DNA from 2 places in the Pseudoalteromonas sp. S3260 genome. Region 2 is predicted to be linked to the other one. Evidence: predicted binding sites of a transcription regulator. Region 2 holds the regulator's gene; the other holds the start of a gene.

Region 1 (9,057 bases), on a different contig from region 2:
GAATCACTCCCAATACAGGATGATTATTTTCTATCAGCGCAATATTAACGGCAAAGTCGCCGCTTTCTAATATAAATTCACCGGTGCCATCCATCGGATCAAGCAGCCAATAGCGTTGCCAGTGCTGTCTGTCTTCCAATGCTGGGATCGGCGTTTCTTCGGACATAATAGGAATATCGGGAGCTAGCGCTTTTAAGCCAGCAACAAGTACATCGTTTGCGGCTAAATCTGCTTTAGTTACTGGCGTATTGTCTGATTTTTCTTGTCGACCAATATCATCTTTTTTATAAATAGCCATAATTGCATCACCTGCACTTTGGGCAAGTGTTATGCATGGTTCAAGTAATTTATCCATTAGTCGCTCCTGAGGCTAAGTACTTATCTAATAATAGCAGAGCGGCAACACTACGTGCTTCAGTAAAGTCAGGTTGTTCTAATAGCGACTGCCACTGTGCAAGTGGCCATTTAACAAGCACTAATGGCTCTGGCTCATCACCTAATAGGGTTTCAGGGTATAAATCTTTAGCAAAGAGAATATGCATAGTGGCATTGAAATAACTAGGCGCCATAGTGACCGTTTTAAGTGCTTCAAAGTATTCTGCACCAAAGCCAATTTCTTCTTTGAGCTCTCGGTTTGCCGCTTGCTCAGGTGTTTCACCGGGGTCAATTAATCCTTTAGGGAAACCTAACTGATAGTTATTGGTGCCGGCGCAATACTCTCGAACGAGTAGTAGTTCGTTTTCAGCTGTGATGGGTACAATCATAACGGCTCCACGGCCACCGCCGCGAATTCGTTCATACTGACGCTCTTCGTCATTTGAAAATTTTAGTTCTAAAGACTCCACAGTAAATAAGCGACTTTTAGCGACAACATTATTACTGAGAATTTGTGGTGGTGTTGGGTGCTTTTTCTGTGTCATGGGCATCAATTTGCTATCATTGCAGTTATACTAATCATATACCCAAATGAGTATAAGATGCGAGTTTCAGTTTGAATTAAAAGCAATTTAAATGCAGAATTAATCATAAATATCTTACCCGTAGTTAAGGTTAAATATTTATCTGGCGTTATTGAATTCGCCCTTAATATTTCATCATTGGGTATATGTTTTTAAAGTTCAATTAACAGAGCCCATTATATTTCGCTTGCAAGCATTTCATCGCAACGTAATCATTTAACGCCTCAATCTCCACAAGGATGTATCATGCTCAATTGGTCAAAAATCGATACTGTATTACTCGACATGGACGGGACTTTACTTGATTTACATTACGACACTGACTTTTGGCTCAATGTTGTTCCACAACAACATGCTCTGGCTCAAAATATCAGTTTTGAGGAAGCCCGCGCAGATATCTTAAAACGCTATCAGGCTGTGAGTGGCAAAATTCAGTGGTACTGCTCTGACTATTGGGAAGCACAGCTAAACTTACCTATTCTCGAATTAAAGCGTCAATCTGCACATTTAATTAAAATACGTGAAGATGTTCCACATTTTTTAACTGAACTTCGACGTGCAGGTAAAGAACTCATTTTACTTACCAATGCTCATCCAGAATGCGTAATGCTTAAATTTGAACATACCGCCATTGATAACTACTTAGACGGGGTGGTGTCAACGCATGAATATGGGGTAAGTAAAGAGCAACAAAGTTTATGGCACAAGGTTCAAGGGGATTTAGGGTTTGATAAACGCCGCACATTATTTGTAGATGACAGTTTACCGGTATTACATGCCGCACGAGAATACGGCATTGAGCATTTACTTGCGGTTGCTAACCCTAATAGCCAGCAACCACATAACGATATAAGCGATTACTTAAGCGTCACCGACTACCGCGCTATTATATAATTAGCTTTTTGGGTAACGCGCTACTAAGCCTTGATATACCTGTTTTGCAAAATCTGCATGTTCAGTATCAAGGCTTTTAACTACTTCTACTAAGTGTTCGTTATCTTCTTGACCATGCCATACTTTAATGTAGCTGCCATCTTTGTAACCATGATCTTGGCGGAAAAAGTTAAGCGTATTTTTACCTACATAACCACGGTATAAATCATCAATATCCATGCCTATTTGCGCCATACAACCAGCAAAGGCGGCTGCATCAAAGGTTTTATTGGCAACAGCACTGGCCGCTAGTAATTCAAGCGTTTGTTTAAAGTCATCACCTTGTTGTGGTGCACTCATTTGAGTTTGTAGCTGCGTAGCGATTTGCTCGTAGCTGGTCTTACCGTCGATACGTAGCGATAAACCAAAATGAAAAATATCAACCAGCTCTAAAATCACCTGCTCAGTATCTGGGGTTTGCTTTTTCCACCATTTCCAACCGTAATGGTCCAGCATTTCTGCACATTCAACCCAAATAGCTCTATACCATTCAAAGCCTTGACTAAACCATTGCTCATGTACTTTGGTATTCATGGCATTTTGCATTTCTAGCATAACAACTAGTTTGTTTAAATTCGCAGACATATTGGTTCCACTGTTGGATTTATAATTAGGGTAATAATACAGATAATATAACTTAACGACCAGCCGAAAACTCATGCCACGAGTTGATCAGGTCAACAAAGTCTTCAAAACCACAACCACTGCTTAAATCATTCTCTTCAAGCATGAGTTCGTCATCTTGGTAGGCTAATATATCTTCGTTATCTTGATGCAGCGCATGCGCTTCGAATAATGCTTCATCTTTAGATAGAATTAGGTCAATTTCTTGGCCTTTAAGTGTTACCGGCTCAAAGCTTGAACTCACCGAGCTAATAAGTGCCTGCACCATAGCCACTTTATCTTTGCCTATTTCTTCGTTTAACCAACGGCCTATAATCGCGTGCTCGCTGCTAATTTTAATTCTTAACCCACTAATAGGATCGCGAATGAATTGGTATTCCATAACTTTATTCCAGTACTGCTAATGCAACAGATTATAACCTAATCAGCTATGAATAATGAAAGCCAGATACAAAAATAGCGCCATAAGGCGCTATTTAGCATCATCAATTTAGCTAACCGCCTGAGCGATAGCGTGCAGCATCAATAATTGCCCATAAATGGAACACGGCACCGATTACGGCTGGCACAACTAAAAACCATAGCGCATAACCGCCAAAAACCAGAATTGCAAAAACAAGTGCCGCTAAAATACGGCCCTGCACCAACTGCCCTAAACCGGGGAAAAAAATATTACATAATGCTGCGATTACGTTACCGCCAGAACCTTGTTGAGACATACTAACCTCTGTAGTTTAATTAATTTTGTATTTGTACTTATTATTTATACTTACACACTTTATGCCAATTTATTAAGGCTTACAAATCATACAGTTAAATTATTACGAATTTATCAGTTTAGTATTTTTTGCCAAAAATAAGTCAAATTAGCAATTTTAAATAGCTATTTTAGTTACTTGCTCAGTTTATACTGTTAATTATTCAACAACTTAAATACGTATTTTATAAATAGCTGTTTATAAAAACAGTATTTTATTTAGCCTAACAAAAACACCTGTTATACTGCTCTCATTATTGATTAAAAAGGCGTAACGATGGACGTTTCAGAATTACTCGATGGCTTAAATGATAAACAACGCGATGCCGTTGCAGCGCCATTACAAAACATGCTGGTATTAGCAGGAGCAGGTTCAGGTAAAACTCGAGTATTGGTTCATCGTATTGCCTGGTTAATGCAAGTAGAGCAAGCCTCTGCCTATAGTATTTTTGCGGTAACCTTTACTAATAAAGCCGCTAAAGAAATGCGCTCACGGGTTGAAGAAACATTAAAAGCCCCTGTAGGCGGCATGTGGATTGGTACTTTCCATGGTTTATCGCACCGAATTTTGCGTGCACATCACCGTGAAGCAAACTTACCAGAAGCCTTTCAAATTTTAGACTCTGACGATCAGCTTCGTATGATCAAGCGCTTATTAAAATCGATGAATATTGATGATAAAAAATGGCCGGCAAAGCAGTTTGGTTGGTACATAAGCGCTAAAAAAGATGAAGCTCTGCGCCCTAAAGATATTCAGGCATACGATATTAACGAGCAAATGATGCTGCGTGTTTACGCAGCCTATCAAGAAGCTTGTGATAGAGCGGGCCTAGTTGATTTTGCTGAAATCTTACTACGTAGCTATGAGGTTCTTAAAAATAACCCAACCTTGCTGCGTCATTATCAGCAGCGCTTTGCGCACATGCTTGTAGACGAGTTTCAAGATACCAATACTATTCAGTATGCGTGGTTAAAACTACTTGCGGGCGATACCAGCAGCATCATGATTGTAGGCGATGATGACCAAAGTATTTATGGTTGGCGCGGCGCAAAAATAGAAAACATTAAACGCTTTTTAACCGATTTTGATGCAGAGACGATTCGCCTTGAGCAAAACTATCGCTCGACTGCCACTATTCTTAAAGCCTCAAACGCGTTAATTCAAAATAACTCCGAGCGAATGGGTAAAAGTTTATGGACTGATGGTAATGACGGTGAACCTATTTCTATTTATGCTGCTTTTAATGAGCTAGATGAAGCGCGCTTTGTGAGTAGCAAATTACGTAGCTGGCTTAATGCGGGTAATGCACTTCAAGATGCGGCTATTTTATATCGTAGTAATGCGCAATCGCGGGTACTTGAAGAAGCAATGCTACAAGAAGGTTTAAAATACCGAATTTATGGCGGTATGCGATTCTTCGAACGCCAAGAAATTAAAGATGCTCTTTCATACTTACGCTTAGTGGGTAACCGCCAAGATGATGCGGCATTTGAGCGTGTTATTAATACGCCCGCCCGCGGCATTGGCGATAAAACATTAAGCCATATACGTGACTGCGCTCGCGCTGAATCTTTGCCGCTTTGGTATGCTGCTAAAGCCATTGTAGAGCAACAGCATTTATCGGGTCGCGCTTCTGGAGCTGTTGCCAAGTTTGTTGAGTTAATTGAACATATTGAAGATAAAATTAGTGACTTAACGCTGCACGAGCAGGCTAAATATGCCATACAAACCTCAGGGTTAATGGCAATGTATCAGGCTGAAAAAGGTGAAAAAGGCCGTGCTCGGGTTGAAAACTTAGAAGAATTAATTAGCGCCTGCGATCAATATGAACTCCCTGAAGAGGAAGAGTTTAGTTCACCACTACAAGGCTTTTTAGCCTACACCTCGCTTGAATCAGGTGAAGGGCAAGCTGATGAACATGAAGATGCGTTACAAATGATGACGCTTCACTCAGCTAAAGGCTTAGAGTTTCCGCTGGTATTTATGGTCGGTGTTGAAGAGGGCATGTTCCCATCACAACAAAGTAATGAAGAAACGGGCCGTTTAGAAGAAGAACGCCGCCTTTGTTATGTAGGTATGACCCGTGCTATGGATAAACTGTATATAAGCCACGCAGAAAGCCGCCGTTTATATGGCCAAGAGAAATATCACAGCCCATCGCGCTTTTTACGTGAAATACCCGAAGACTGCGTAGAAGAAATTCGCATTAAAACACAAGTATCTCGCCCGCCTGCAGCCGGTCGCTTTAGCGCACCGGTTAGCCATGCTGCATTTGAAGAAAGCGGATTTAACTTAGGTCAACGCGTGCTGCATGCAAAGTTTGGCATTGGCACCGTACTCAACTACGAAGGCAGTGGCGCACAATCTCGCGTACAAGTTAACTTTGACGACTTAGGCAGTAAGTGGTTAGTAACAGCTTATGCAAGATTACAAGCCGTTTAACCGCGTTGTAGAGCGTGTACAGCAACAACTTGCGAATGCGAAACATCGTCAGTTGTTGCTGCTTACAGGCGATAAAAACTGGTGTTATGAGCAATGTACTCAGCTGCTTGCTCATTTGCAGCTCCCTTCTTTTGTACTGTCAAAAAGCACTCATTTAATTAATGCACATTGGCCAGAGCATACCCACCAAATTTTAGGGCAAGAGTGCGCTCATGCTGTTTATGACGGCTACAGTGGACTGGTGCCAGATAAACTAGCCGCGCTCAGTGGCGTTGTGCAAGCAGGTGGTTTTTTAATTATATTGCTACCCGAACTTAAAGAACTTGAACACTGGTGTGATGACGCCCTTCCCTTATTTCAATCTTTTGGGCAAATGCACCCTTACAGCTTTTTTAACCAACGCTTAGCTCACTTACTAAGCAAAACTACTTTACTGCATTTGAGCCAGCAAAATGGTTGGCGGTGTATTACCGATACGAATCTATCAACTGGTGAAATTGACTTTACCGAGCAACAACAGTGTATTGAATTAATAATAAAAACGGCAAACGGACGAGCAAATCGACCATTATTAATTAATGCAGATCGGGGAAGAGGAAAATCAGCCGCATTAGGTATTGCAGCAAGTAAACTCAGCGATAAAAAAATCCTCATCAGCTCTATGCAATTTCGCGCATTGCACAGCAGCTTTAAACATTTAGCAAACGCACTTAATTTAGAGTATCAAGCAGGCAATAAATGCATTGCAAACATGCAATATATTGCACCTGATCAACTACTTAACGAACAGCCTGAGTGTGACTTGCTATTAATTGATGAAGCGGCAGCAATCCCTGTTCCAATGCTAATAAAACTACTCCACCTTTATCCTCGCGTGGTATTTTCAAGCACCATGGTTGGCTATGAAGGCAATGGTCGCGGCTATATTTTAAAGTTTACTCGCTACATTAAAACGCATTTTAAAAATATGCGCAGTATGACTCTTGAGCAGCCTATTCGCTTTGCAAAGCAGGATCCATTAGAGCTGCATATTCGCACGTTATTAGCCTTAGATGCTGAACATCACAGCCTCACCTTACACTCTACCCCTTTGCAATTTAAGCAATTACAGGCACATCAACTTGCTAGTAACGAGTTACTACTTTATCAAGTGATTGGGTTGCTAACGCTGGCACATTATCAAACCAGTGTGAATGATTTACGCCACTTACTAGACGCCACTAAACAACATGTATTTGTTTGCCAACAAGGTGATAATATTCTCGGTGTCTGTTTAATTGCGATTGAAGGTGGATTTAATGCTTCCATGAGCAATGAAATAGCACAAGGAAAGCGTAGGCCTCAAGGTCACTTAATGGCACAAACGCTAGCACAATTGAGTTTTAATGCTGATGTTTTAAAACAACACTGCGCCCGCGTGGTGCGTATTGCCATTGTTCCACAGCATCACAACAAAAAAATAGGCACACAGTTACTTAAATACTGTGAACAGCAATTGCAGAGCGAGTGTCATTGGTTTGGTGCCAGCTTTGGTGGCAATGCGCAATTACTCAGTTTTTGGCAAAGTAATGGCTTTGATTTAGTTAAACTCGGTTTTCAAAAAGATAAGGCAACGGGCGAGCATAGCGCATTAGTTGTTAAAAGCTTAACTAAAAGTGACCATCTAGTAGAGCAATTAGTGGCACAGTTCGAAGCCGATTTCCCTTTGCAACTACTCGATCACTATAGTCAGCTTGATTATCAACTGGTCGCGAAAATTGTCTCTCATTTTAATACTCATACCGACAGTATCACTGAGCAATCAAGATTAAAGTCTATGTTAACAAGTGACTACCAGCTTTTTAATATAAAACCATTACTCTGGCGACGTTTTTGGGCATTGCCGTATAGCTTGCCAACCGATGACGATAATTTCCAATATGTTTTTATTAGGCTAGTATTACAAAATTGGACACCGAAAAATATCCAAAGTCAGTTAGGTTTGAATGGCACAAAGTCATTTAATACATTATTTAAAAAGGCTGTAAATAATTGGTATGAGCGCATTTCACATAATAGTAAACCTTAACATTGTCCTTATAGCATTAGTGCTTGAGCAAACTTTCGCGCATGCCGAGCAAACCAACAACAAAGTAATTAAGCTGGGCATGTCTACTGCACTGACTGGCCCTGCTAAAAATATTGGCCAACAGTTACATAAAGGTAGCAGCGTTTATTTTGACAAAGTTAATAACGCTGGCGGTATTAATGGCGCTAAGGTGCTACTTTTAGTTGCTGACGATCACTATGAACCCAAACAAACCGTTAATAATACTCGTCAGTTTATTTACACAAATAAAGTTGATGCCCTGTTTGGTGCAATGGGTACCCCAACCAGCCATGCAATTATACCTTTACTAGAGCAATCAAAAATTCCGTTCTTAATGCCTTTTAGCGGGGCGAGCTTTCTACGTGAAAAACCGTCAGTTAAAGCATTTAACTTAAGAGCAAGCTATAACGACGAAGCACAAGAACAAATCAAATACCTCGTTGAAGAGCATAAGCATACTAAAATAGGGCTACTTATACAGGCTGACGAATTTGGCTTATATGTAGAATCAGGACTAAGAGAAGCACTCGCTAAATATAATCTTACACCGGTAATAGTTGCTCGCTACAAACGCAATAGCCAAGATGTGGAGTCGGCACTTAATACCTTAAAATTAAGCGGAGTTACGGCAATCTGTTTAGTCGGCACTTATGAACCACTCTCTGAGTTTATTAATAGTGCCCAAAAGCAAGGGTTTAATCCTGAATATACTAGCGTTTCGTTTGTAACCAGCTTTGACTTATTTGATGAAATAAACTCACCATCAAATATTATGGTAACGGAGATTGTTCCAAACCCACTAAATTGTAACGATAATTTTTATACTGAGTTTTTAGCCGATATGCAAGCGAGCAACATTAAAAAACCAAGTCGTCTTCATTTTGAGGGTTATATTAACGCTATGGCATTTAGCAAAGCAGCGAAAAACTGTCAATTCCCCCTTCAGCAATCCTGCCTGATGAATGAGCTTAATTCTTTATTAGTAACCGATATACTTATCCAAAAGTTATTCATAAATACTGAAAACAACAATAAACGTAATGTTTATCGCTCTTATTATGTGAATAAATAAATAAATACCTGGCAAATATTGTTCCATTCTTAGTATACAAACTTAGTATGTGAGGAAGCCATGGACTTAATTAATTTTAAAGTGGGTTATAAAACCATTTCACTTAAGATTCTTGATATCTTATTAACAGAAAAATTTCATAATAACCTCACGGTGCTGCCTAACGATAACAAGAGCTTC
Region 2 (24,504 bases):
AGCACTGTACTTTACGGTGCTTGTTAATTTAAACGCCACGCCCTCTGAGGTTAAATTTTTTATCCATTTTTTATCTATTTGTTGAATTTTAAATCCTTTAAAAGTCTTGTGTAATTATTTTTATGGCATTTTTATGCTTGCGCCTACTGCGCTGCAATGATAAAAATAAGCCTCATTGGACACACACAAGAAAACAAATGCAAACTAATCGTTTAATTACACTAAAACTAAACCTCTTACTGCTGTGGCAAGTGAGCGGGGATTAGTGTGTTTGCATTGAGCTAAACAACAAAACCCCGCAATTGCGGGGTTTTTTTTATCTCGCTGCAGGGATAAATCGAAATTTGGGTAACACAGGAATGAGGGGCAGTTATGCAAGAGCAAGATAAAGTATGGATTTTTGATACCACCTTACGTGATGGCGAACAGGCACTTAAAGCAAGCCTGACTGAAGATGATAAAATTCAACTAGCGCATACCATTAGCCGCTTAAATGTGGATGTCATGGAAGTGGGCTTTCCGGTTTCGAGCCCCGCTGACTTTCGCTCAGTGCAGCGAATTGCCACTGAAGTAAAAGGCCCTATTATTTGTGGCTTAGCACGCTCGGTTGCCAAAGATATTGAGGCCTGTGGCGAGGCGCTTCGCAGTGCACAGCAAAGCCGTATTCATACTTTTATTGCAACCAGCCCGCTTCATCTTGAACACAAGTTGCGAATGAGCCTTGATGATGCCACTGCAATGGCGGTTAAATCAATCAAGCTTGCCCGTAATTACACTGATGATGTGGAATTTTCATGTGAAGACGCAGGACGTACACCACATTGGGATTTATGCAAAATAGTTGAGCAAGCTATTAATGCCGGTGCATCCACGATTAACTTGCCAGATACCGTCGGTTTTGTAACGCCAGATGAATACGCAGCAATGATCCGTCATTTAATGAACAACGTGCCAAATATTGATAAAGCCCGTTTAAGTGTGCATTGCCATAACGACTTAGGCTTAGCCGTTGCTAACTCTGTTGCTGCCGTTCAAGCAGGTGCTCGCCAAATCGAATGTACGATTAATGGTATAGGGGAGCGCGCGGGTAATTGTTCACTTGAAGAGGTGGCGATGATCATGAAAATGCGCAAAGACCATTTAAACGTATATACCGATATAAAAAGCGAAGAAATTTATCGCGCCTCTCGCCAAGTAGCCAAAATTTGTAATATGCCGGTACAGCCAAATAAAGCGATTGTTGGCGAAAATGCGTTTGCCCACAGTTCAGGTATTCACCAAGATGGTGTCTTAAAAGCGCAAAATACCTATGAAATTATGTCACCTGAAAGTGTGGGTGTGCCAAGTAATCAATTAAATATGACCTCGCGTTCAGGGCGTCATGTTATAGAGCATCGCTTAGAAGAGTTAGGTTATCAAAAATCTGATTACGACATGGATAGCTTATACCAAAGTTTCGTTGCGTTAGCTGACCAAAAAGGCACAGTATATGACTACGACCTAGAAGCAATGATTTACTTTAATCAAATCAGCGACAAAGATGAAAAATATCAATTAGAGTTTGTTCACTCTACGTCGAACTCTCAATCGGTAGCCAGCTCAACGATAGGTTTGTTGATTGATGGCGAAGCAAAACAAGAAGCGGCCACAGGTAACGGCCCGGTAGAAGCCTCATTTGCAGCCATTGAGCGCTTAACTGGTATGAGCGTTGAAATGATTGAATACAATTTAGAGGCCACCGGCCAAGGTGCAAGCTCATTAGGACAAGTGAATATTATTGCTAAATATGATGGCCGTCCTTATCACGGTGCCGGTATTGCGGCCGATGTGGTCGAAGCCTCAGTACGCGCTATGGTTCGGGTTTATAACTTAATTTATCGAGCACAAAAAGTGTCTGATTTAAAACAACAAAGGAAAGCAGGATGAGTAAAACACATTACAGCGTTGCCGTATTAGCGGGCGACGGTATTGGCCCAGAAGTTATGGCAGCTGCAGAGCAAGTACTTGACGCAGTCAGTGATAAATTTGGTTTTACTCTGAACCGTGAGCACCACGCGATTGGCGGCGCAGCCATTGATGAGTTTGGCAAAGCCCTTCCTGATACCACTTTAAAAGCTTGTGAAAACGCCGATGCTATTTTATTTGGTTCAGTAGGTGGTCCTAAGTGGGAACATTTACCACCTAATGACCAACCGGAGCGCGCGTCACTGTTACCACTGCGCAAGCACTTTGGTTTGTTTTGTAACTTACGCCCTGCTCAGTTGTTACCCGCATTAAGCGCTGCATCACCACTACGTGCTGATATTAGCGAAAAAGGCTTTGATATTTTATGTGTGCGCGAGCTAACGGGTGGTATTTATTTTGGTGAGAAAGGTCGCAGTGGCGAAGGGGCAGAAGAAACTGCATTTGATACGCAAACTTATTCACGTAAAGAGATAGAGCGTATTGCACGTTTTGCTTTTGAGGCCGCTAAATTGCGCAGCAATCATGTAACCTCGGTCGATAAAGCCAATGTTTTAGCATCAAGCGTTTTATGGCGCGAAGTGGTAACCGAAGTGAGTAAAGACTTTCCAGAAGTGAGCTTAGATTATATTTATGTAGATAATGCAGCGATGCAGCTAGTTAAACAGCCTAGCCAGTTTGATGTATTACTGTGCGATAACTTATTTGGCGACATTTTATCGGACGAGTGCGCGATGATCACCGGTTCAATGGGGTTATTACCCTCCGCTAGCTTAAATCAATCAGGCTTTGGCTTGTATGAACCCGCGGGTGGTTCAGCGCCTGATATCGCCGGAAAAGGGGTGGCAAACCCAATCGCACAAATTTTAAGTGCCGCCTTAATGCTACGTTACTCATTAGGCCAAGACGAAGCGGCTCGTACGATTGAAAAAGCAGTCGCAGAGGCGGTTGAAGCCGGTGTGGGAACGCCGGATATTTATCCGCAGGGCGGCTATACCACCACCGATGTAGCAGCGGCCATCGTTTCACGCATTTAATTATTAAAGCCACAGCACCGTCAGGCTGTGGCTCAATCAGATCAGGGAGTTAGCAAGTGGCCCAAACCTTATACAATAAAATTTGGCAAGCACATACCGTTGCCAGCATTAATGAGCAAACCGATTTACTTTATATTGACCGTCATTTAGTACACGAAGTGACGTCACCACAAGCATTTGCCGGCTTACGTGAAAAAAATCGTAAAGTGCGCTGTCCAGAAAAAACCATTGCGACCATGGATCATAATGTTTCAACTAAAAGTCGTTCACTGGATGCAGCCAGCGAAGTCTCTAAAAATCAACTAATGGCACTGGATGCAAACTGCAAAGAGTTTGGTATTTTGCTGTACGACCTAAATTCAGTAAATCAAGGTATAGTACATGTGATTGGCCCAGAGCAAGGGATCACTTTGCCAGGCACCACCATAGTATGCGGCGATAGTCATACCTCAACCCACGGCGCGTTTGGAGCGCTTGCCCATGGTATTGGAACCTCAGAAGTTGAGCACGTATTAGCTACGCAAACGCTACAGCAAAAAAAGGCGAAGTCGTTAAAAATTCAAATTAACGGTGTGTTACGCCCAACAGTAACTGCTAAAGATTTAATTTTGGCGGTTATAGGTAAACTAGGCACTGCTGGTGGTACGGGTTATGTGGCTGAATTTTGTGGCGAAGGCATAGAGGCGCTTTCGATGGAAGCGCGCATGACGTTGTGTAACATGAGTATTGAAATGGGTGCCAAGGCAGGTTTAATTGCCCCAGATAAAATCACTTACGAGTACTTAAAAGGGCGCCCATTTGCACCCAAAGGTGCTGATTTTGATGCCGCTGTTGCCTACTGGGAAACTTTAAAAACGGATGATGGTGCTCATTTTGATTTAGAAGTAGAGTTAGATGCAGGTAGTATCCAACCGCAAGTTACTTGGGGGACTAACCCAGAGCAAGTGATTGGCGTTGATGAATGTATTCCAGATCCAGACAAAGAAACCGATTTAATTAAAGCCGATGCCATTCGTAGTGCACTTAAATACATGGGTTTAAAAGCGGGCGATAAGTTATCAACTGCCAAAGTAGATACAGTATTTATTGGCTCATGTACCAACAGCCGCATTGAAGATTTACGCGCCGCTGCAAAAATTGTTGAAGGCAAGCAAGTGGTTGCTGGCGTTGAGGCATTAATTGTTCCGGGCTCAGGTTTGGTTAAACAGCAAGCAGAAGATGAAGGCCTTGCCGACATATTTAAAGCTGCAGGGTTTGAATGGCGTGAGCCGGGTTGTTCTATGTGTTTAGCAATGAATGACGATCGCTTAGGCGCAGGTAAACGCTGTGCATCTACATCTAACCGTAATTTTGAAGGTCGCCAAGGGCGAGGTGGGCGTACACACTTAGTGAGCCCTGCAATGGCGGCAGCGGCTGCAATACATGGTCACTTTGTTGATATTAGAGGAGAAGCTTAATGAGCATCTATTTTAGCGGCTTAATGGCCCCACTTGATAAAAACAACGTCGATACCGACCAAATTATTCCTAAGCAGTTTTTAACCTCAACCAGCCGTGATGGTTTTGATGCAGCACTGTTTTACGATTGGCGTTATTTAGATAATGGCGAGCCAAACCCTGAATTTATTTTAAATCGTCCTTGTTACCAAGGTGCGCAAATATTATTAACCCGCGATAATTTTGGCTGTGGCTCATCACGCGAGCACGCACCATGGGCACTAAAGCAATATGGGTTTGAAGTGATTTTAGCTGAAAGCTTTGCTGATATTTTCTTTAATAACTGTGGTAACAATCAAATGCTTGCTATTGCATTGCCAGCGCAAATATTAGAAGACTTATTTGTGTTAAGTGAGCAGCATGACGATATTCACATTGATGTGGATTTAGAAAACCAGCAATTGCGCAGCAATAAATTTGCGCCAATCAGCTTTGATATTCGCAAAGACGTGAAAGAGCGTTTATTAAGTGGCTTAGACTTTATCGGTGTAACCGAGACCCTGAACCCACAAATTGATGCGTTTGAAAAGCAGTTAGCCGCAGAGAGACCGTGGCAGTAACCTTTTACATATGAAACTGGAGCGCAACTTAGGTTGCGCTTTTTTAATCGCTTATATTAAAAAACCACGCAATAAGCTTGCTAATGTAATCATTGCCATTAGTAATAAATTGAGAGTTTTAAATTTCTGGTAGCGGACTACCTTTGGGTCGTTGATAGTCGAAAAAAAACCATCTTTAAATGACTCAGCAAGATTGGCATAGGGTGTCCCATCTAATGAATTTTGTGATAATTTTTTCCATTGTTCTGGGTGCTGCTCAGCAAGGTGTTGATATATGTGCAGAGTGTAGCGATTTTGAATAATTAATAGTAATACGATGATTATTAAGCCGATATATTTTTCCATTTAAATATGTGCTCCGCGCTAAAACTGGCTTTACGTTTATACCAATCCGCAATAATACTCAATCATTTTGCGGGGCTAAACGTGTCGCTATCTGTGTTAAAAAACTCTAATTTCGAACAACTAAATAGCGAATTTTTTGCCTAGCTATCACCCCGTTTTTCCTGCCTCAAAATAGACCGCTTAATTAAGCGAATTGGTATTAGTTATTTCCCCTTTATCAAACAACAATATTTAATTTCTTATTTTCTTTCAAGCGATATTTTTTACTAATTAATTAAAGTAAAACCCTATTGTTCTGTTAATTTTTATTGCTGTTCATCGTGATTATTTTCTTTGTGTTTGCTTAAACGCTAAGCTGATTTTTTACATGTTTAGGGACACATTATGAAATTATTAACAGCTGCAGCGTTTATGCTGGCATCCACTGCTGCATTAGCACGTCCAGCGCCTTTAGTATCAATTCCAAGTCATGATAGCTTTTTCAATAGTATTGCTGCTCACTGCGGTAAAGCTTTCGAGGGTAAAGTAACGGTTGATAATGCAACAGGGCCGAGTTCATTTGCCGATAAAAAGTTAATTATGCATGTGCGTAAGTGTAATGACCGTGAGTTACAGGTGCCGTTTCATGTCGGTGATGATGCTTCACGTACGTGGATCATTACTAAAACAGGTAGTGGTTTGAGCCTAAAGCACGATCATCGCCATAAAGATGGCAGCGATGATGTGTCTACTATGTATGGCGGTCATACTGTGGATGCGGGTTTTGCTAATATGCAGTCATTCCCTGCAGATCAGTATTCAAAAGAGTTATTTGTTAGCCAAGGCATACCGCAATCGGTAGGCAATACATGGCAAATGTATATTTACCCTGAACAGTTCACTTATCGACTTATTCGCCAAGGTCGCGAATTCCGTGTTGATTTTGATTTAACTAAACCTATCACACCACCGGCTGCGCCGTGGGGATATGGCGTTAACTAACTTAGTTCAGGTTAACTACAGTAAAACCACAGGCTATTTTAATACTCAGTGGTTTTACTGAAAATAACGAGGTGTTATTTTTTTGAGGTTTTTTCTGCAGGCATTTCACACTGCACAAATACACTGAGCGGTGGCTGATAAGCACGCGGTTTAGTTGGAAAGCGTTGGTACTCCTGTACGCCCTCAATCACTTTTAACATAAAAGGATTATCGTGACATAAACGATTTGCGTGGCGCAACAAAAACACACTTTGGTTTCTAAAATGTGGGTAGTCGTCAGACTGTATTTCTAAGTGGTAATTGTTAGTGTCTATTTGAGTTTGCTTATAATGCACCTTTTCATCAAAATCATAAAGTCGCTGCATTTCACTTTGCTCTGCCGACACACTCAAACACCCCGTTAATAAACACCAGCTAATAATTCCATGTATGTAATGATTGGCTTTTATACTCATAAACCTTTAACTCCATCTTAATTTTGGGTAGTGTGATCAGCATATCTATTAAACCCGTTATAATATAAGTCTAACACCCAAAAAGGGGAAATGTGATGTTCAAGCAAATTAAACAGCTTTTTTCGAGTATTGATCAGCAAGATTATGATATTGAACAACATGATTTAAAAACAGCGGTTGCCGCATTATTAATTGAGGTAATGCGAGCGGATAACGATTTACAGGCTGATGAGCAACATACGCTAAGTCTAACATTAAAAAAATATTTTGATTTAACGGATGAAGCAGTAGATGAGTTAACCGAGCAAGCAAGTGCAAGCTTAGATGACGCCATTGATTATTTTCAATTTTCTAAGCAAATTAACAATCAATGTAGTGCACAGCAACGCATTGATATAGTTGAATTACTTTGGCGTTTAGCGTACTCCGATGGAGAACTTGATCCACAAGAAGAATACGTTATTCGTCGTGTTGCTAATTTATTGTATGTTACCCATGAAGACTTTATTGCTGCAAAGCTTGCAGCAACAAAGTTATAGTGGCTGCTTATTTAAGCTTACTTGCTACGCTAACTAACTGCTGTGCAAGACCAGCCACTTTTTCAGCGGTAGCGGGGTCGCTAATTCGACCGTTGTCATCTAATAAAGTATGAATAGCCGGTACTGCCAGTTGGTTCGCTAATACTAAGCTGCCAATGCCTGATAATATATCACGCACATGATTTAAGCCCCGTAAACCGCCCAACCCACCTGGTGAGGCTGCATATAAGGCGGTTACTTTATTTGCAAATGCAGGCTCTGCGCCTTGTTCGGTACGCGATGCCCAATCAATAGCATTTTTTAACACGGCGGTAATAGAGCCATTATATTCTGGGCTGGCCAGCAAAATGCCATCGGCTGCGCGAAGTTTGTCTTTAAGTTGTTGTACACCGGCTGGTGTGCCTTGTGCCTCGAGATCTTCATCAAACATAGGAATGGCTAAGTCTGCGAGTTTAATCACTTCTACTTCAGCGCCACTTTCTAAAGCAAAGCGTGCCGCTTCGTTAATGAGTTTTTGATGAAAGCTATCTTTACGTAAGCTACCTGCTAGGGCAATAATTTTTGGTGTTGTCATGAGCTGCTCCTGATAATGAGTTTGTATAATGTGACTTTAACAAATAATCACTTGCAGAAAACCCGAATAAACGCAACACTTATGTGCGTATATGCACAGATTAAAGAGTAGTTATCATGGCAATTCAATTTAATGATTGGCAAGATCTGAAGGTTGCTTACGAGGTAGCGCGCTTAGGTACTTTAACTGCCGCGGCCGAAGTGTTAGATGTTCACCATAGTACGGTGCTCAGGCGAATAAATAACTTAGAAAAAAGCTTAAATGCGCGACTATTTCATCGCCATGCTCGCGGCTACAAAGTCACAGAAATTGGCGCTAAGTTATTTACCACAGCACAAGCGATTAATGGTGAACTAGAGCGCCTACATAATGACATTATTGCTGCAGATAGCACCTTGCAAGGTAGCTTGTTACTCACCACAGTTAGTGGCTTTATTGATGTATTAAGTGAGGTGTGTGAGCAGTTTCAAACCTTGCATCCGCAAGTGCAATTACAAGTGATTATGGATCAAAAACGCTTACGTTTAGATCATGGCCAAGCACATATCGCAGTAAGAGCTGGACCCAGACCGGATGAGGGTGATTATATTGCTCAGCATTTAGCGGCGCTCTCGTCAGGATTTTATGCATCAAAGCATTACATTAGCCGTTATGGGTTGCCACAAACATTAGCGCAACTATCGCTGCATAGCTTTGTGTCAGGTGTAGCAGGGTATAATGCCAAAGTGCCTTACTTTGCATGGGTTGATGAAAATATTCCCCCGTCGCAAGTTAAGCTAAGAGTGTCAGAAACCTCAGAGGCCACTCGCGCCATCGTTAAGGGGCTAGGGATTGGCGGATTACAGCATGATGTTGCAGCGCAATACCCCGATTTAGTCCCTGTACTGCCTAATGAACTGAGTTGGCCAACCGATTTGTGGCTGGTTACGCATCATTTAGTGCATCGAACGGCAAAAGTTCAAGCGTTTAGTCAGCTATTAAAAAATTATTTTAGGCAGCGAAAGTTAAGTTAAAAAGGCTACAACGATTTTTTTATTGAAACACCTAAGCGCTTGGCTAGCCGCGTTAAGTTAGCGCGGTCGACCTGCAAACTACGGGCTGTGCTTGCCCAGTTATAATTATGTTGTTTAAGTTGCTGTATTATAAGTTGCTGAGTATAGGTATCTATGGCTTGCTTTAACGAAATGTTGTTTGCTAAAGGTGGGATTACAAGCTGGTTTGAGTGTTCAAGAGCTAAGGTGTTAACAGCGCTTAAATTTAGCTCACAATGCGCAGGTTCAATAGTAATAATTGGTTGCTGCCACTGATGTTGTTTAGCCTTTAATGCAGCCCGATTAATCACATGCTCAAGCTCCCTCACATTGCCTGGCCAGTCATATTTTTTAAGCAGCAGTTGCGTTTCAATACTGAGTTTTAGCTGTTTAATAGCGAGCTTGCGGGCTGTTTTTTCTGCAAAATAACCGGCTAATAAAATAACATCTTCATCACGGGCTTTCAATGGAGCGACTGTGAGTGGATAAACACTTAATCGATGGTACAAATCGGCGCGAAACCGTCCTTGTGTTACTTCGTGTTTTAGGTCGCGATTGGTTGCTGCAATCACTCTAACATCGACATATTTAAGTTCATCTTCGCCAACGGTTTGTACTTCGCCACTTTGCAGTACGCGCAATAATTTACTTTGCATAGCCAGAGGCAGCTCGCCGATTTCATCTAAAAATAAGGTGCCGCCATCGGCTAACTGAAATTTACCTTGGCGGGCATTTTGGGCGCCGGTAAAAGCGCCTTTTGCATGGCCAAAAAATTCACTTTCTGCGAGGTTTTCAGGCAGTGATGCACAATTTAAATGAATTAATGGCTGATCTTTACGTGCGGAGTGTAAGTGAATATTACGTGCCACCAACTCTTTGCCAACCCCAGTATCACCTAAAACTAATACACTAAAGTTTGATGCCGCAACCAGCTTTATTTCGTTTTTAAGGGTTTGAATTACTGGGCTTTGGCCAATAATTTCACCACCATCACGTTTAAGTGCCTCACGGTTTAACGCTTGTACTAATTCACTTGAGTGCTGGGCATGTTGTTTGTAATGGGCAAGCTCTAGGGCGGTTTTAAAGTGCGCACTGCACAAGGTTTGTAAGGTGTTGAGTGTATCAGCGGTAATGCCGTCAAACGCATCAGCGTTTAGGCTATCAAAGGTCAGAATACCAAGCAGCGAATCTTTATCGTAAAGCGGTAAACCTAAGCAGGCATGCACTGGAATATCACCGGTTTTAGCTAGTAGTAAGCCGTCATATGGGTCTGGAAGCGGGCAGTCATGTGCAAATTGCAGTGCCAAGCGGTGATTACAAATAGCATCAAGACGAGGATGCTCTGCAATATTAAAACGCCTGCCTAAGCTATCAGGCATTAAACCTTTAATCGCTAAAGGCTTTAATTGCTCGCCTTGGCGAATTAACAAGGCGCTAGCATCACTTGGAATAACACGTTCAACCGTGGCTAAAAGTTGCTCGAAACTGTGCGCATGTAAGGTGCTTTGTGCAAGCTCCAAGGCAACTTGAGTCAGGTTGAGTTGTTGGTTCATGTCAAAATGACCTATTAGTGTATTTTATTGGTTTTTATAGTAGGTCATAAAGACTCTTTTTGTAAAGTGAAATTAAATAATGCATTGAATTTAAAGTGTTTATTTAATTGGCATGGTCTGTGTAATGACAAAATAACGAAAGCAGTTATTGGGGTTGTTATGGGCAGTACTTTCTTAGAGCAGGTTAATTATTCAGTGGAGTCTAATTCTCTGTATTACCGTTTGCTATCTCATGCAAATAAGGTGCTATGTATTAGCGTATTTGGGGTGTTGATTACGCTGTTAATAAGTTATCCCTATGCAGGCTATTTTTCGATACCGGTACAAATTTTTGCACACATTAGCACGATTGTCCTCGCGGCTATTGTCAAAGTGAGTTACGTACTGCGCTGTGTGGCGCAGCATGGCATGGGGAAGGAAGTTCGTTAATGCGACCTATTAATTTATCTCAGCCAGTACCGGCTAATATTCGCTTTTACCAAATAACGCAGTGGCCAGTATGGATGCTGCCATTTAGACCCTATTTTTTAGCCGCAGGCTTGTTGGCTTTTAGTTCAATAGGCTACTGGTTATTAATTTTAACGGGTAGTGCAACTTGGCAGTTAACAATCCCCGCTACATTATGGCATGCCCACGAAATGTTATTTGGTTTTGCAGGTGTTGTTGCAGTGGGTTTTTTACTTACCGCCGCGCAAACTTGGACTGGAGTACCTAGCATTAGTAGCAAAAAGTTAATGCTATTAACGCTGTTATGGCTTGGGGCGCGAGGCGCATTTTTTGTGTCTTTGCCTGCTTTTGCACAATTTAATTTATATGCGGTGTTAGTGTTACAGCTTGCATGGTGGCTAGGTGTTATTGCAGCATTAGCTAATATGTTATTAACCGCTAAAAGCAAAAATAACTATCAATTTTTAGTGCTATTAGCGGCGCTGTGTACGTTAAATATTGTTTACTTGGTCCTGCTGATTGAACAAAACATGCAGTTTGCGCTCGCCATTGTTGATACAGCAGTATTACTGATGACCTTATTAATTGGCATAGTAGCAGGGCGTGTATTGCCATTTTTTACCAGTAAAGGCCTTGGTTTAACAGCACAGGTACGTACAGCTAACGTTGACTCAGTATTACTGTATATGAGCGTTTTTAGTATTGCGGTGTTTTTTCTTAGTCAGTTATTTTTTAATCAGCTAAACCCAGGCTGGGCACTTGCTGTTGTTGCTGTGCTGCATTTAATTCGTAGTTTTTATTGGTGGGATAAAAACGTACTTAAAGTTCCTTTGTTATGGTCTTTGCATTTTTCGTACTTGGCACTAGGTGTAGGTTTAATGCTGGTAGCCGTGAGTTTTTACAGCAGTGTTATTTTATTTAAAGATGCACTACACCTCATTACCATAAGTACCATAGGGATGATGATTTTAGCCATGATGACACGCGTATCTCATGGGCATACCGGGCGCTCTTTGACTATTCCACATTATATGGCGGTTGCTTTTGCTTTAGTGTTAGTGGCTGGGATTACTCGTTCTTTACTGCCTTTTGTTATTGGGCCACACCTAGCTTGGCAGCTAAGTGCTGGGCTGTGGCTAATTGCCTTTTTATTATTTTTAATTCACTGCACACCTATTTTAACACAGCGTCGTGTTGATGGGCGTCGTGGTTAACCTATACCTATTTTATTAATTGGGTATTATTCACACGTAGGAAAACCTAGATGTTATCTGATAAAACTATTGAAATTGTTAAAAGTACTGTTCCTTTATTAGCAGAGGCAGGTACGGTTGTTACTGATCATTTTTACAAGCGTTTATTTAGTCATAATCCTGAGCTTAAAAATATTTTTAATATGAGCAACCAAGATACCGGCCGTCAACAATTTGCATTATTTAATGCATTGGCTGCGTACGCGCAAAATATTGATAATTTAGCTGTGTTAAAAGAGGCGCTAGCGCGAATTAATCATAAGCATACCAGCTTAAATATTTTACCCGAGCATTATCCTATTGTGGGCGCACATTTAATCGGTACGTTAAAAGAGCTTATTCCTGAGCAGTTTACTGCCGATGTTGAATATGCGTGGCGCGAAGCCTACGGTGTACTTGCTGATATTTGTATTACCGAAGAAGCGGCATTGTATGCGCACAGTAAAAACAACCATGGTGGCTGGGTAGGCACGCGCCAGTTTGAAATTACTGATAAACATGTTGAATCTGAATTCGTAACTAGTTTTACGCTGACACCTGTGGATGGTAAAGCAGTTATTACCTACAAGCCAGGACAGTACATTGGCATTAAAGTTAAGCCTGAGGGCGCAGAATATGAAGAGATCCGCCAGTATTCTATTTCGCAAAAGAGCAATGCTAAAAACTATCGTATTAGCGTTAAAAAAGAGTGCCAACCAAAGCCTGGCGTGGTGTCTAATTTTTTACACTCACTAGAGCAAGGCGCACGAGTAGAGTTATACCCGCCAGCGGGAGATTTTATTTTAAAAAATGAGGCAACTCCAGTGGTACTTATTTCAGCAGGCGTTGGCCAAACCCCGATGATGGCGATGCTGCAAACGCTACTTAGTGGTGATAAAAGTCAAGCGATTAGTTATTTGCACGCGTGTGAAAATAGCCGCGAATTTTCATTTAAAGGGTATTTAGCGCAGCAAACGGCAATGCATCCACAGCTAAAAACATTTACTTGGTTTAATCAAGGTGGCGAGGAGTGTGATTTCACTGGGCTAATGGATTTAACGGTGCTTGAGGCATCATTACCTATTAGCGAAGGGGCATTTTATTTGTGTGGACCAGCATCATTTATGGCTTACGTAAAAGGCCAGTTACTTGATTTAGGTGTGCAAAGCTCAAACATTCACTACGAAATATTTGGACCACACCAAGCGTTATAGGTTAATTAAAAGCGTGTGTTACACGCTTTTAATTTAAACTTACAGCTTTTTACTATTTGTGTTAGCAGCATAAGCTTGTTGTTGCCAAGCATTAAATAGCTTTTGTTGTTTAGCTGAAATTTTTAAACCATACGTTTTTTGCATGTAAGCGTACGCATCGGCAATGCGTTTACGTGCATGAACAGGCGGTTCAACAACACGTTGTTTAAAATTAACTTTAACCTCACAGCGACCATATTGCGTCGCGTTTTGGGCTAACATACCAAAGCGGTAGTTTGAGCGATCGGCATTAATTTCACCGATTGCAGGGGCTAAATTGTTTATATCGGCTTCCATCAAGCGAAACTTAGCGCTAACTTTGCGGCAATTATTACGCCCACCATCTTGCCAGCATTGTAACTGGTGACCAAATTCCCATGCAGGGACAATATGTTCCCATTCAATTCGCAATGCACGTTGATTTACTTTGCCTGAGCGGGTTAGTGTGTTGCGAGGCACGTAGCCACAATGGGTAGGGTCGGGTACTAACTTTTTGCCTTGTTTTTTTATATCGCAACCACAATAAATACTTTTAGCGTTTTCGGGAAGGGTATTAATTAAGTGCTTTTTGGCACTCGAAAACCGCGTAAATTGTTCGCCAATTGCTGAAAAACAAGCACAGCAAGCCAACAAAGCTAAAATAAACCGAATCATATCCATCACATACGTGAACTACAGGAGCGGCTAGTTTAAGGCCTAGAATAAAAAAGTAAACTGTCGCCGGCATGCTTTAATTTTAATTTGCGTATTTTGTGTAGGGCGTTTTTTAGGAGTAAATAGTGGGTAATATTCAGAGGCTAACGCTAAAAACGCGTTAATGCAGTGATTCTTGCGTTGTTGATTTGGTATAACGGTAAAACTGCGTTAAAGTTTGCAATGAAATTAATAGAGGGTAAAAACGAGATAATGTCGGAAATTCAATTTTTAAATGTAGATCTAGAGCTTGAGTCAAAGCAAGATATTAGCGTATTAGTTGCTGATTTAAAAAAGGTCGCAACTATTTTACATTATGATAAAGACGAATACCGTCAACTTGCTCGCATTGAGGTTGCAGGTGAAATAACCACGCCAGATAAAGCGATTAATCACTTGTGCGAGTTAATCGAGTCGTGTTCACGCAATGCATTAAAGCAATGGTTGAGTTGTTCACGCAGAACATTCGATATGGGTTTTGAGTCTGGCACTTCGCCAAAATGCTTTAACCAAGCTTTACATGCAGATACCTTGTTACGTATATCTGCAATTGGTGCAGGCGTGGAAATTACTATTTACCCTCTCGAAAAGTAATTTAACCTCAACCTTGGTTAACAGATTTACTAGCCTTTTCGCTCTACTACGGCTGCGGTCATACGTGATACGCAGCAAAGCTCATTGCGGCTATTGGTTATTTTAATATCCCAAACCGAGCTGCGTTTGCCGATATGATAAGCTCTCGCTGTGGCCGTTAATGTGCCATTGCGTGATGCCTTTAAATGACTTGCACTGATCTCTTGGCCAACACAATAAAACCGATTGAAATCAACCACAAAATTAGCGGCATAACTTGCTACTGTTTCAGCAAGTACCACATTTGCACCACCATGAACGATACCCATAGGGTTATGATGCTCTGGAATTGCCGGCATAGTTGCCACTAAGTAGTCATCACCAATTTCACTGATCTCTATTCCCATGGTTTTCATGAGTGTCCCTTGGCCTGTAATACCTTGATCTAATTGCTTACAAAACTCTAATGTAATCGGTTGATGCCAAATACTCATGCTAGCTCCTTGGATAAGTAATCGAGAATTAAAATTTATTAATATGATAATGCGTTGCTAATAATTACATTTATTACCCTGCTTTTAAAGTAGGTTATTGTTTGATGATAACGGCATATAAGGCATTAATTTATATTTGCGATTTTTAAATAACTGTATATACTCACAGTTAATTGTACTGTATGGAAAACCAGTTGTATGCGACCATTAACGAAACGCCAAGCGCAAATACTCGAACTCATTAAAGTGTTTATTAAAGACACTGGTATGCCTCCTACACGTGCCGAAATTGCACAAACACTGGGTTTTAAAAGTGCAAATGCTGCAGAAGAACACTTAAAAGCATTGGCCAAAAAAGGTGTTATTAAAATGAAGCCAGGCGCGAGTCGCGGAATTCAGCTTGTTGAAGAAGAGGAGCCAGAGCAGTTAGGCTTACCTTTAATTGGCAGGGTGGCTGCCGGTGAGCCAATATTGGCGCAACAGCATGTAGAAAGCCACTGTAAAATTGACCCTTTAATGTTTAAACCTGCGGCCGATTTTTTATTGCGTGTTAACGGTATGAGTATGAAAGACATTGGTATTATGGATGGTGATTTACTTGCTGTGCATAAAACCCAAGTTGCCGAAAATGGACAAGTTATTGTTGCCCGTGTTGACGACGATGTAACCGTGAAGCGTTTAGAAAAAGCGGGCAGAAAAGTACTCTTACATGCTGAAAATGATGAGTTTTCAGCTATTGAGGTTGATTTAGAAAATGAGTCGTTCAATATTGAAGGCTTAGCGGTAGGTGTTATTCGTAACGCTGACTGGATGTAGTATTAAAGCATAATTTAGCGCTTAATGGTGATTAGGCGCTGGGTTTGTTAGTAGCACAATGTCTAACTTATCAAATGTATGACTATATGATGTTAAGTGCTCCCCCTATCATAAATAAAATCACTAAATACTTTATAAATAAACAAATTTACTCTGCTTTTTTAAGTTAACAATTTTTTTATATTTCTATCCTGTAATTTCAATACACCCCTTACTAAACCTGACTCTTAGATTAATTGCCTGACTGGTTGCTATTTTTTAACTGCGCATTTTAAAAAATTCACCTTGTCTATTTTTCATACTTACCTTGCTTATTGTTTATTTTTTAACTAGTTATTAAAGAGCTGGAATAAAAATAACTCACAGCTTAGTCGTTTTGAGAACACACATTTACTAAATCCAGCACCCTTATAAAAAATAAAAATAACGAATAGGCGTTTAAGCCGTATGCCTCTTCGCTTTGCGTCAGCAATAGCATCAAAGGAGCCGTCACATGGGTAAGCTGAGTTCTTCCTTGTGGCTTATATTGTTTGTTTTTTCGCAGAATGTGCTTGCTAATAGCCAATATAATATGCGTAAAGGCGTAACCGATATAAGTAATAATGTATACCAACTGCACATGACTATTTTTTTAATATGTTGTGTGATTGGGGTGATCGTGTTTGCCATTATGTTTTGGGCACTCATTCATCATCGCAAATCTAAAGGGGCTGTCCCTGCCCAATTCCATGAAAGCACCAAAGTAGAAATACTGTGGACTGCGATCCCTTTTGTCATATTAATTGTTATGGCCATTCCTGCGACTAAAACCTTAATTGCCATGGAGGATGCCAGCAAAGCTGATCTCACCATTAAAATTACAGGCTCACAGTGGAAGTGGCATTACGAGTATATGGGGGAGGACGTTGAGTTTTATTCCATGCTAGCTACCCCTCAAAATGAAATAACCAACCTTGCTGATAAAAACCCGAATTATTTACTCGAGGTCGATAAACCGCTGGTACTACCAATTAATCAAAAAGTACGTTTTTTAATGACTTCAGATGATGTTATTCACTCATGGTGGGTGCCTGACTTTGCCGTTAAAAAAGATGCAAACCCTGGGTTTATTAACGAAACATGGACCAATATTAATGAGGTTGGTACTTACCGTGGGCAGTGTGCAGAGCTTTGCGGTAAAGATCATGGTTTTATGCCTGTTGTGGTAGAAGCTAAAACAGAAGAAGACTTCAAAACGTGGTTAGCAGAGGCTAAACAAGCCAAGCAAAAAGCAGCTGAAGCAGACGCTGCGTTATTAGACCAAGTTGTACCAAAAGAAGAGCTGATGGCGCTTGGTGAGCAGGTTTATATGGCGAGCTGCGCGGCGTGCCATCAGCCAACAGGATTAGGCTTGCCGGGTGTTTTTCCGGCTCTTAAAGGCAGCCCAATAGTCATAGGTGATATCAAAGGGCATATAGATATTTTGCTCCATGGTAAACCAGGTACGGCTATGCAGTCTTTCGCAAAGCAATTATCAATCAAGCAAATAGCAGCTGTTATTACCTATAAACGCAACGCGTGGGGCAATGACACTGGTGATGTAATTCAACCGAGCGAGATACAAGCGGCACTGGATGCTGATGGGGAGGCTAAATAATGAGTAGCATTGCAGAACAACCTAATACCAATGAGGCTCATCATGCCCATCAACCTGCCACAGGCTTTAAGCGCTGGTTATTTACAACCAACCATAAAGATATAGGTAGCTTATATTTAATTTTTTCACTCACCATGTTTTTAATTGGTGGGGCAATGGCGATGGTTATTCGAGCTGAGTTATTTCAGCCGGGTTTACAACTGGTTGATCCTCACTTTTTTAATCAAATGACCACAGTGCATGGTTTAATAATGGTGTTTGGTGCGGTTATGCCAGCCTTTACCGGCTTGGCAAACTGGATGATCCCGCTAATGATTGGTGCGCCAGATATGGCCTTACCGAGAATGAATAACTGGAGCTTTTGGATTTTACCGTTTGCGTTTTTAATCCTATTAGCTTCATTATTTATGCCTGGTGGTGGCCCTGCATTTGGTTGGACCTTTTACGCGCCGCTTTCCACCACTTATAGTAACGACAACACAGCAATGTTTGTATTTGCTGTGCATATTATGGGTATTAGTTCGATTATGGGGGCCATTAATGTGGTGGTCACCATAGTAAATATGCGTGCTCCGGGTATGACGTGGATGAAGCTGCCGTTATTTGTGTGGACATGGTTGATCACGGCGTTTTTACTTATTGCAGTTATGCCGGTACTTGCTGGTGCAGTTACTATGGTGCTCACCGATAAATACTTCGCGACCAGTTTCTTTGATGCCGCTGGTGGTGGCGATCCGGTGATGTTCCAACATATTTTTTGGTTTTTTGGTCACCCTGAAGTTTATATTATGATTTTGCCTGCCTTTGGCATTATTTCTACGATTGTTCCCACCTTTTCACGTAAAAAACTATTTGGTTATGCCTCTATGGTGTATGCCACCTCCTCCATTGCCTTGTTGAGCTTTATTGTGTGGGCGCATCATATGTTTACCACTGGTATGCCCGTGGCGGGTGAGTTGTTTTTTATGTACGCGACTATGCTGATATCGGTACCTACCGGCGTAAAAGTATTTAACTGGGTAGCGACTATGTGGCGCGGGTCTATTAGCTTTGAAGTGCCAATGCTGTTTAGTATCGCATTTATTGTGTTGTTTACTTTAGGTGGTTTTTCGGGATTGATGCTAGCGATTACACCTGCCGATTTCCAATATCATGATACCTATTTTGTGGTTGCACACTTTCATTATGTACTCGTAACGGGCGCGGTGTTTTCTATTATGGCGGGGGCTTATTATTGGCTGCCAAAATGGACCGGAAACATGTTCAATATTACCTTAGCAAAATGGCATTTTTGGTTGTCGTTAATAAGTGTAAATGTGCTGTTTTTCCCAATGCATTTTGTGGGGTTAGCCGGTATGCCACGCCGTATTCCAGATTATGCGCTACAGTTTGCTGATTTTAACGCCATTATTAGTATAGGTGGGTTTGCCTTTGGTTTATCGCAATTATTATTTGTGGTGGTTGTGTATAAATGTGCAAAAGGGGGCGACAAAGTGCCTGCAAAAGTTTGGGATGGAGCTGAGGGGCTTGAATGGGAAGTTGATTCACCTGCGCCTTATCATACGTTCTCAACGCCGCCGGACATTAAATAATGACTCACTTGCCGTTATTAAAAAAGTTGGTGGTGATTTGCATTGCAATGTTTGCATTTGCATTTGCCATGGTCCCTTTGTATGACGTGTTTTGCGATATAACGGGGCTTAATGGTAAGCCCTCGTTAGAGCAGGCACAGCAAAGTACCTTGGTCACTGAAAATAGAGAGGTCAGCGTTAGTTTCACTACGCATGCGCAAAGTGGTGCGCCTTTTGAAGTTAAATCTAAAGAGTACAGTGTAGATGTAAAGCCTGGGGCCATGCGTGAAGTTAAGTTTAGCGCTAAAAATAATAGCAATGAAGATAAAGTAATGCAGGCTATACCGTCGGTAGCACCAGGAAAAGCGGCCAAGTATTTACACAAAATAGCGTGTTTTTGCTTTGATCAGCAACCGTTAAAGGCAGGTGAAGAGCTGGAGTTTACATTATTGTTTTATGTAGATACTGAATTACCCAGTGATGTAGAAGAGTTAACCCTGTCTTATACCGTATTTGATATTAGCGAGCGGCTAGTAGCCAGTAATAACTAGCTTATAAAACTAGTGAAAAACTAGGAGCAAATAAAATGAATCAAAAATATGAACATTATTATGTACCAGAGCAAAGTCCATGGCCCATTATAGGGGCGGTTGCGTTGTTTTTTATCGCGGTAGGCGCAGCCTTAACCGTAATGGATATGGGCAAAGAGGGTGGTAATGGCGTTTACTTGTTATACGTAGGTATAGCTGTACTACTTTACATGCTGTTTAGCTGGTTTAAAAATGTCATACACGAGTCTGATCAAGGGCTTTATTCTGCACAAATGGACCGTTCTTTTAGGCAAGGTATGAGCTGGTTTATTTTTTCAGAAGTGATGTTCTTCATGGCATTTTTTGGGGCGCTTTTTTATGCTCGCATGTTTTCTGTGCCTTGGCTTGGAGGTGCGGATAACAACGCCATGACAAATGAAGTATTGTGGCCGACGTTTGAAGCCATGTGGCCATTGCTAAATACCCCAGGAGGCACCACGACCCAAGCAATGGGCTGGCAAGGGTTGCCGCTTATCAACACCCTTATTTTGCTTGCCTCGTCGGTAACTTTACATTTTGCCCATGTGGCGATGGAAAATAATAAACGTACCCCACTCAAAGTATGCTTGGGAGCGACCATTTTACTCGGAGTGTGCTTTTTAGGGCTGCAGGTAGAAGAGTATATATATGCTTATAACGATCTTAACTTAACCCTTGATGCGGGCATTTATGGCAATACCTTCTTTTTGTTAACCGGCTTTCACGGCATGCACGTCACCTTAGGAACAATTATTTTATTGGTGGTGTTTTTACGCATTATGAAAGGACATTTCACTAAAGATAAGCACTTTGCCTTTCAAGCTGCAGCTTGGTACTGGCATTTTGTTGATGTTGTTTGGCTGTGTTTGTTTGTATTTGTGTATGTGCTTTAGTGATTAAGGGGGACTGATTTGCCGTAATAAAACCAAGTTTTAGTGCGGCAATCACCATCACTAATACCACAACAGAAAATAACACCCGACGCCCTAAAAGGTGAGACATAGGGCGTCCATTGGTTTTCCCTGACACCATAATTAATAAAGCACGAAATAAATTAAATAATATAAATAATAACAGTAGAACAATAATAATTTTAATAATCACTGGATTTTACCCTTATGCAGTTAGTTGTATTTAACAAACAAAAGCTTAGCTCAATAATAACAATTTGCTTGGTTGTTATTGTGGTATTGGTTTGTGTGCGACTAGGGTTTTGGCAATTACAGCGAGCAGAACAAAAGCAACAGCAGCTTAGTGCCATTGAAAATATACAACAACATGGCGTAATGAGCTGGGCAGAGTTACAACAGCTGCCAAAAGAGTGGAACAAAACCGGTGTATTGGTTTCGTTAAATGGTTATTTTGACACTAATAATTATTGGTTGCTTGATAACCAAATCTATAATGGTCAGGTTGGTTACGACTTACTGGCATTATTAAAACTGTCTGATGAATCACGCTTTTTGTTAGTGAACTTAGGCTGGGTAAAAGCAGAACGTTCAAGAGAAATCCTACCAAACGTAACAATACCTAGTGGTAAATTTACGTTAACGGCACAAATTAAAGAAGATAATTTAAGTGGCTTTACCTTAGCCAATAACAATACTCAGTCGGATTTAGCCAAACGAATTCAAATCATTGATTTACAAGCATTGAGTAGCCAATCTAATCGCCCTTTAGTGAATTTTATGGCTTACCGCCAAGGTCAAGCTGATGAAATTGCTGCCCCTCATTATGAAGCCGTTGTTATGAGTCCAGAAAAACATTATGCCTACTCAGTACAGTGGTTTTTAATTGCGGTTGCCTGTGTGGTGGTCGCTATTTTTGCAAGCAGGAAGAGGATAGATAATGAAAAATAAACCCCTGTTACTCTTTGCTGTGTGCTGCGCTATTCCCTTAGTGCTGGCTTACAGCGCGTTAAAACTTGATTGGCTACCTACAGCAATCACTAACCATGGTGAATTTTTAGAGCGTGAAATTAAGCTAGACAATTGGGCGCAGCATAACCCTAAGCAATGGACCATCGCTTTAAATTATTCAGCACAATGCAAAGCGTCTTGCACAGAGCAATTAGCCGCTTTAGACAATTTATATATTGCCCTTGGCAAAAACCAACACAAAGTTGATATGGCTATTATGGGACAGCCTGAGCTAGTTACAACGCGTTGGCATGTTATTGATGAGCAACAGCAGTTAAAGCCTGCTAGTTTGTATTTAATCGATCATATGGGGCTAATTGTACTGGAGTATCCATTTAGTTCTCAACCACAAGAAAACCGTTTGATCCAAAAAGGGTTATTAAAAGATCTAAAAAAATTACTCAATTACTCTCGTTCGAGCTAAGTAGAGGATGCTATGTATAAAAACTATAAAAATTTGGTATTAGCAACGAGTTTATTCGCATTAATTGTGGTGGCTCTGGGCGCATACACGCGTTTAAGTGACGCAGGGCTTGGTTGTCCCGATTGGCCTGGTTGTTATGGCTTTTTAACCGTGCCGAAACACGAAGCAGAGATTGCACAAGCGATTCAAAGTTATCCCGATATGATATTTGAAAAAGCAAAAGCATGGAAAGAAATGATCCATCGCTACTTTGCCGGCACGCTCGGGGTATTAATTTTAGTGTTGTTTTTTTTGGCTTTTGTAAAACGCCAGTATCCAACTACGCCTGTAAAATTACCGATGCTACTGCTTTTGCTTGTTATTTTTCAGGCCGCGCTTGGCATGTGGACGGTGACTATGAACCTGCAGCCGCTTATTGTGATGGGGCATTTACTCGGAGGATTTAGTATTTTAGCGTTATTAACGCTATTGTATTTGCGTCTGACCAGCCAACCTATTACGGGTGGTGATGCGGGCGCAAAACCTCACTTTAAATTAAGCCTCGTGGCATTAACGGTACTGATTTTACAAATCGCCCTTGGTGGTTGGCTAGCTGCTAATTATGCGGCTCCACATTGTAATGGCTTACCGCTGTGTAGTTACGCTCAGCCTTTTTCATTCAGTAGTGTCTTTCAGCTCCCCCTTGAGCACAGTAATTATGAATTTGGTGTGTTGTCGCAACAGGCGCGTATGTCTATTCATTTACTGCATCGAATATGGGCCTTAGTTACTTGCATTGTTTTAGCCTTGGTGATGTGGCGTATATACAGTCATGCCTATTCGCAAAAAATTAAAAGCTGTACGGTGAGTGTGTTAGTGGCGTTATTCTGCCAGATAGCTTTAGGGTTAGCCGTGGTGCATTTTCATTTTCCGTTAGGCGTGGCACTGGCGCATAACTTAATGGCTGCCATACTGTTATTAACTATGGTTAGGTTATGTTATTACCTAAAAGTACGTATTTAGAGGGGAATGATTATGGCACTTACAATTAATAAAAAAGCAATGCAGCCCGTTTACAGCGCATCGTTATTGACTAAAAGTTACCACTTAATCCAAGATTATTTGGCAATAAGTAAATTTAAAGTAGTGGCTATGCTAGTGTTAACAGCATGGGTTGGCTTAGCGCTAGCCCCTGATGTTGGCAGAGGTGTTGGGGTTCAGTTCATCAGTTTATTAGGGATTGGATTACTCTCTGCGGCCGCCGCAGTCATTAATCATGTGGTTGATAGTGAAATTGATAGCAAAATGGCACGCACCCGCCATCGCCCTGTTGCTAAAGGGCGTTTAAGTAAATTACATGCACTGAGCTTTGCCACTGTGATTGGGGTTGCTGGGTTTATTATGCTGATGTTGTGGGCAAATACGCTCACAGCCATACTGACCTTATTTGCACTTGTTGGTTATGCGTTTATTTATACGTCATTTTTAAAACGTGCCACACCACAAAATATAGTTATAGGGGGATTAGCCGGTGCAATGCCTCCATTACTCGGTTGGGTGTCTGAAACAAATCAAATGGCGGCAGCCCCTTGGTTGCTGGTGATGATTATATTTACCTGGACCCCACCTCATTTTTGGGCGCTAGCCATCGCGCGTAAAAGTGATTATGAGCGGGCTAAAATCCCCATGTTACCGGTCACCCATGGTATCGATTTTTGTAAAACATGCGTGCTTGCATATTCGGTATTACTCGCCATTGTATGTGTGTTTCCTTATTTGATTGGCATGTCAGGGCTTATTTATCTAAGCGGGGCATGTCTTCTCAATATTGTATTTATATACAAAGCAATTAACTTAAAGTTTGCCGCCAAAGAAGACACTGCGATGGATTTATTTCGTTTTTCGATTATTCATTTGATGATACTATTTATCATCTTATTTATAGATAAATGGCTAGTTATATGAAGCAGTTATGGTGTGGTTTAGTTGTTTTTTCAGTACTCTTTTTATCAGCCTGTAGTGATAAAAATAATTTACAAGATCTTGATGCGTTAGTTTATGAAACCGCAAAGCCGTTATCTGATTTCTCGTTGAATGATCAACAAGGGAATTCAGTAACCAAACAGCAGTTTTTAGGTCAATGGAATTTAGTCTTTTTAGGTTACACAAGTTGCCCTGATATTTGCCCAATGACGCTAGCTAAGCTCAACAATGTCTATAAAAATTTGCAGGCTGAGCACCCACTACAAGTATGGTTTATATCTGTTGATCCTAAACGTGATATTGCCCAAAAACGTAAAGAGTACATAGATTACTTTAATCCAGATTTTTTAGCTGTGTCAGGTGAGCATAAAGACTTATTTCC

Evidence for each region. Region 2 encodes LexA, which represses DNA repair genes until DNA is damaged. Its sites were predicted from a motif close to TACTGTATNNNNATACAGTA; they were not measured.
Region 1: a site for LexA is predicted at 3,467-3,486, ahead of uvrD (DNA helicase II). Genes of this name have one in related genera too.

Annotation. Positions count from the first base shown of each region.
Region 1 covers NZ_PNCV01000157.1:664-9,720, forward strand. The annotation lists gene cysQ (3'(2'),5'-bisphosphate nucleotidase CysQ) at 1-355, opposite strand, end outside; gene nudE (ADP compounds hydrolase NudE) at 348-920, opposite strand; gene yrfG (GMP/IMP nucleotidase) at 1,206-1,853, shown strand; gene CWC14_RS17450 (dUTP diphosphatase) at 1,854-2,477, opposite strand; gene CWC14_RS17455 (YacL family protein) at 2,530-2,898, opposite strand; gene CWC14_RS17460 (hypothetical protein) at 3,011-3,235, opposite strand; gene uvrD (DNA helicase II) at 3,551-5,716, shown strand; gene CWC14_RS17470 (GNAT family N-acetyltransferase) at 5,694-7,784, shown strand; gene CWC14_RS17475 (ABC transporter substrate-binding protein) at 7,753-8,877, shown strand; partial or broken gene CWC14_RS17480 (chemotaxis protein) at 8,938-9,057, shown strand, end outside.
Region 2 covers NZ_PNCV01000003.1:15,578-40,081, forward strand. The annotation lists gene leuA (2-isopropylmalate synthase) at 373-1,926, shown strand; gene leuB (3-isopropylmalate dehydrogenase) at 1,923-2,999, shown strand; gene leuC (3-isopropylmalate dehydratase large subunit) at 3,056-4,456, shown strand; gene leuD (3-isopropylmalate dehydratase small subunit) at 4,456-5,055, shown strand; gene CWC14_RS00515 (hypothetical protein) at 5,107-5,400, opposite strand; gene CWC14_RS00520 (hypothetical protein) at 5,785-6,381, shown strand; gene CWC14_RS00525 (hypothetical protein) at 6,456-6,836, opposite strand; gene CWC14_RS00530 (tellurite resistance TerB family protein) at 6,932-7,375, shown strand; gene CWC14_RS00535 (NADPH-dependent FMN reductase) at 7,383-7,949, opposite strand; gene CWC14_RS00540 (LysR family transcriptional regulator) at 8,066-8,962, shown strand; gene norR (nitric oxide reductase transcriptional regulator NorR) at 8,968-10,533, opposite strand; gene CWC14_RS19365 (hypothetical protein) at 10,600-10,962, shown strand; gene CWC14_RS00555 (NnrS family protein) at 10,962-12,194, shown strand; gene hmpA (NO-inducible flavohemoprotein) at 12,245-13,426, shown strand; gene CWC14_RS00565 (endonuclease) at 13,466-14,119, opposite strand; gene CWC14_RS00570 (hypothetical protein) at 14,372-14,752, shown strand; gene CWC14_RS00575 (PaaI family thioesterase) at 14,782-15,225, opposite strand; gene lexA (transcriptional repressor LexA) at 15,424-16,041, shown strand; gene coxB (cytochrome c oxidase subunit II) at 16,535-17,677, shown strand; gene ctaD (cytochrome c oxidase subunit I) at 17,677-19,269, shown strand; gene CWC14_RS00595 (cytochrome c oxidase assembly protein) at 19,269-19,799, shown strand; gene CWC14_RS00600 (cytochrome c oxidase subunit 3) at 19,835-20,710, shown strand; gene CWC14_RS00605 (DUF2909 family protein) at 20,613-20,921, opposite strand; gene CWC14_RS00610 (SURF1 family protein) at 20,936-21,676, shown strand; gene CWC14_RS00615 (transmembrane cytochrome oxidase associated protein) at 21,666-22,160, shown strand; gene CWC14_RS00620 (COX15/CtaA family protein) at 22,173-23,162, shown strand; gene cyoE (heme o synthase) at 23,175-24,104, shown strand; gene CWC14_RS00630 (SCO family protein) at 24,101-24,504, shown strand, end outside.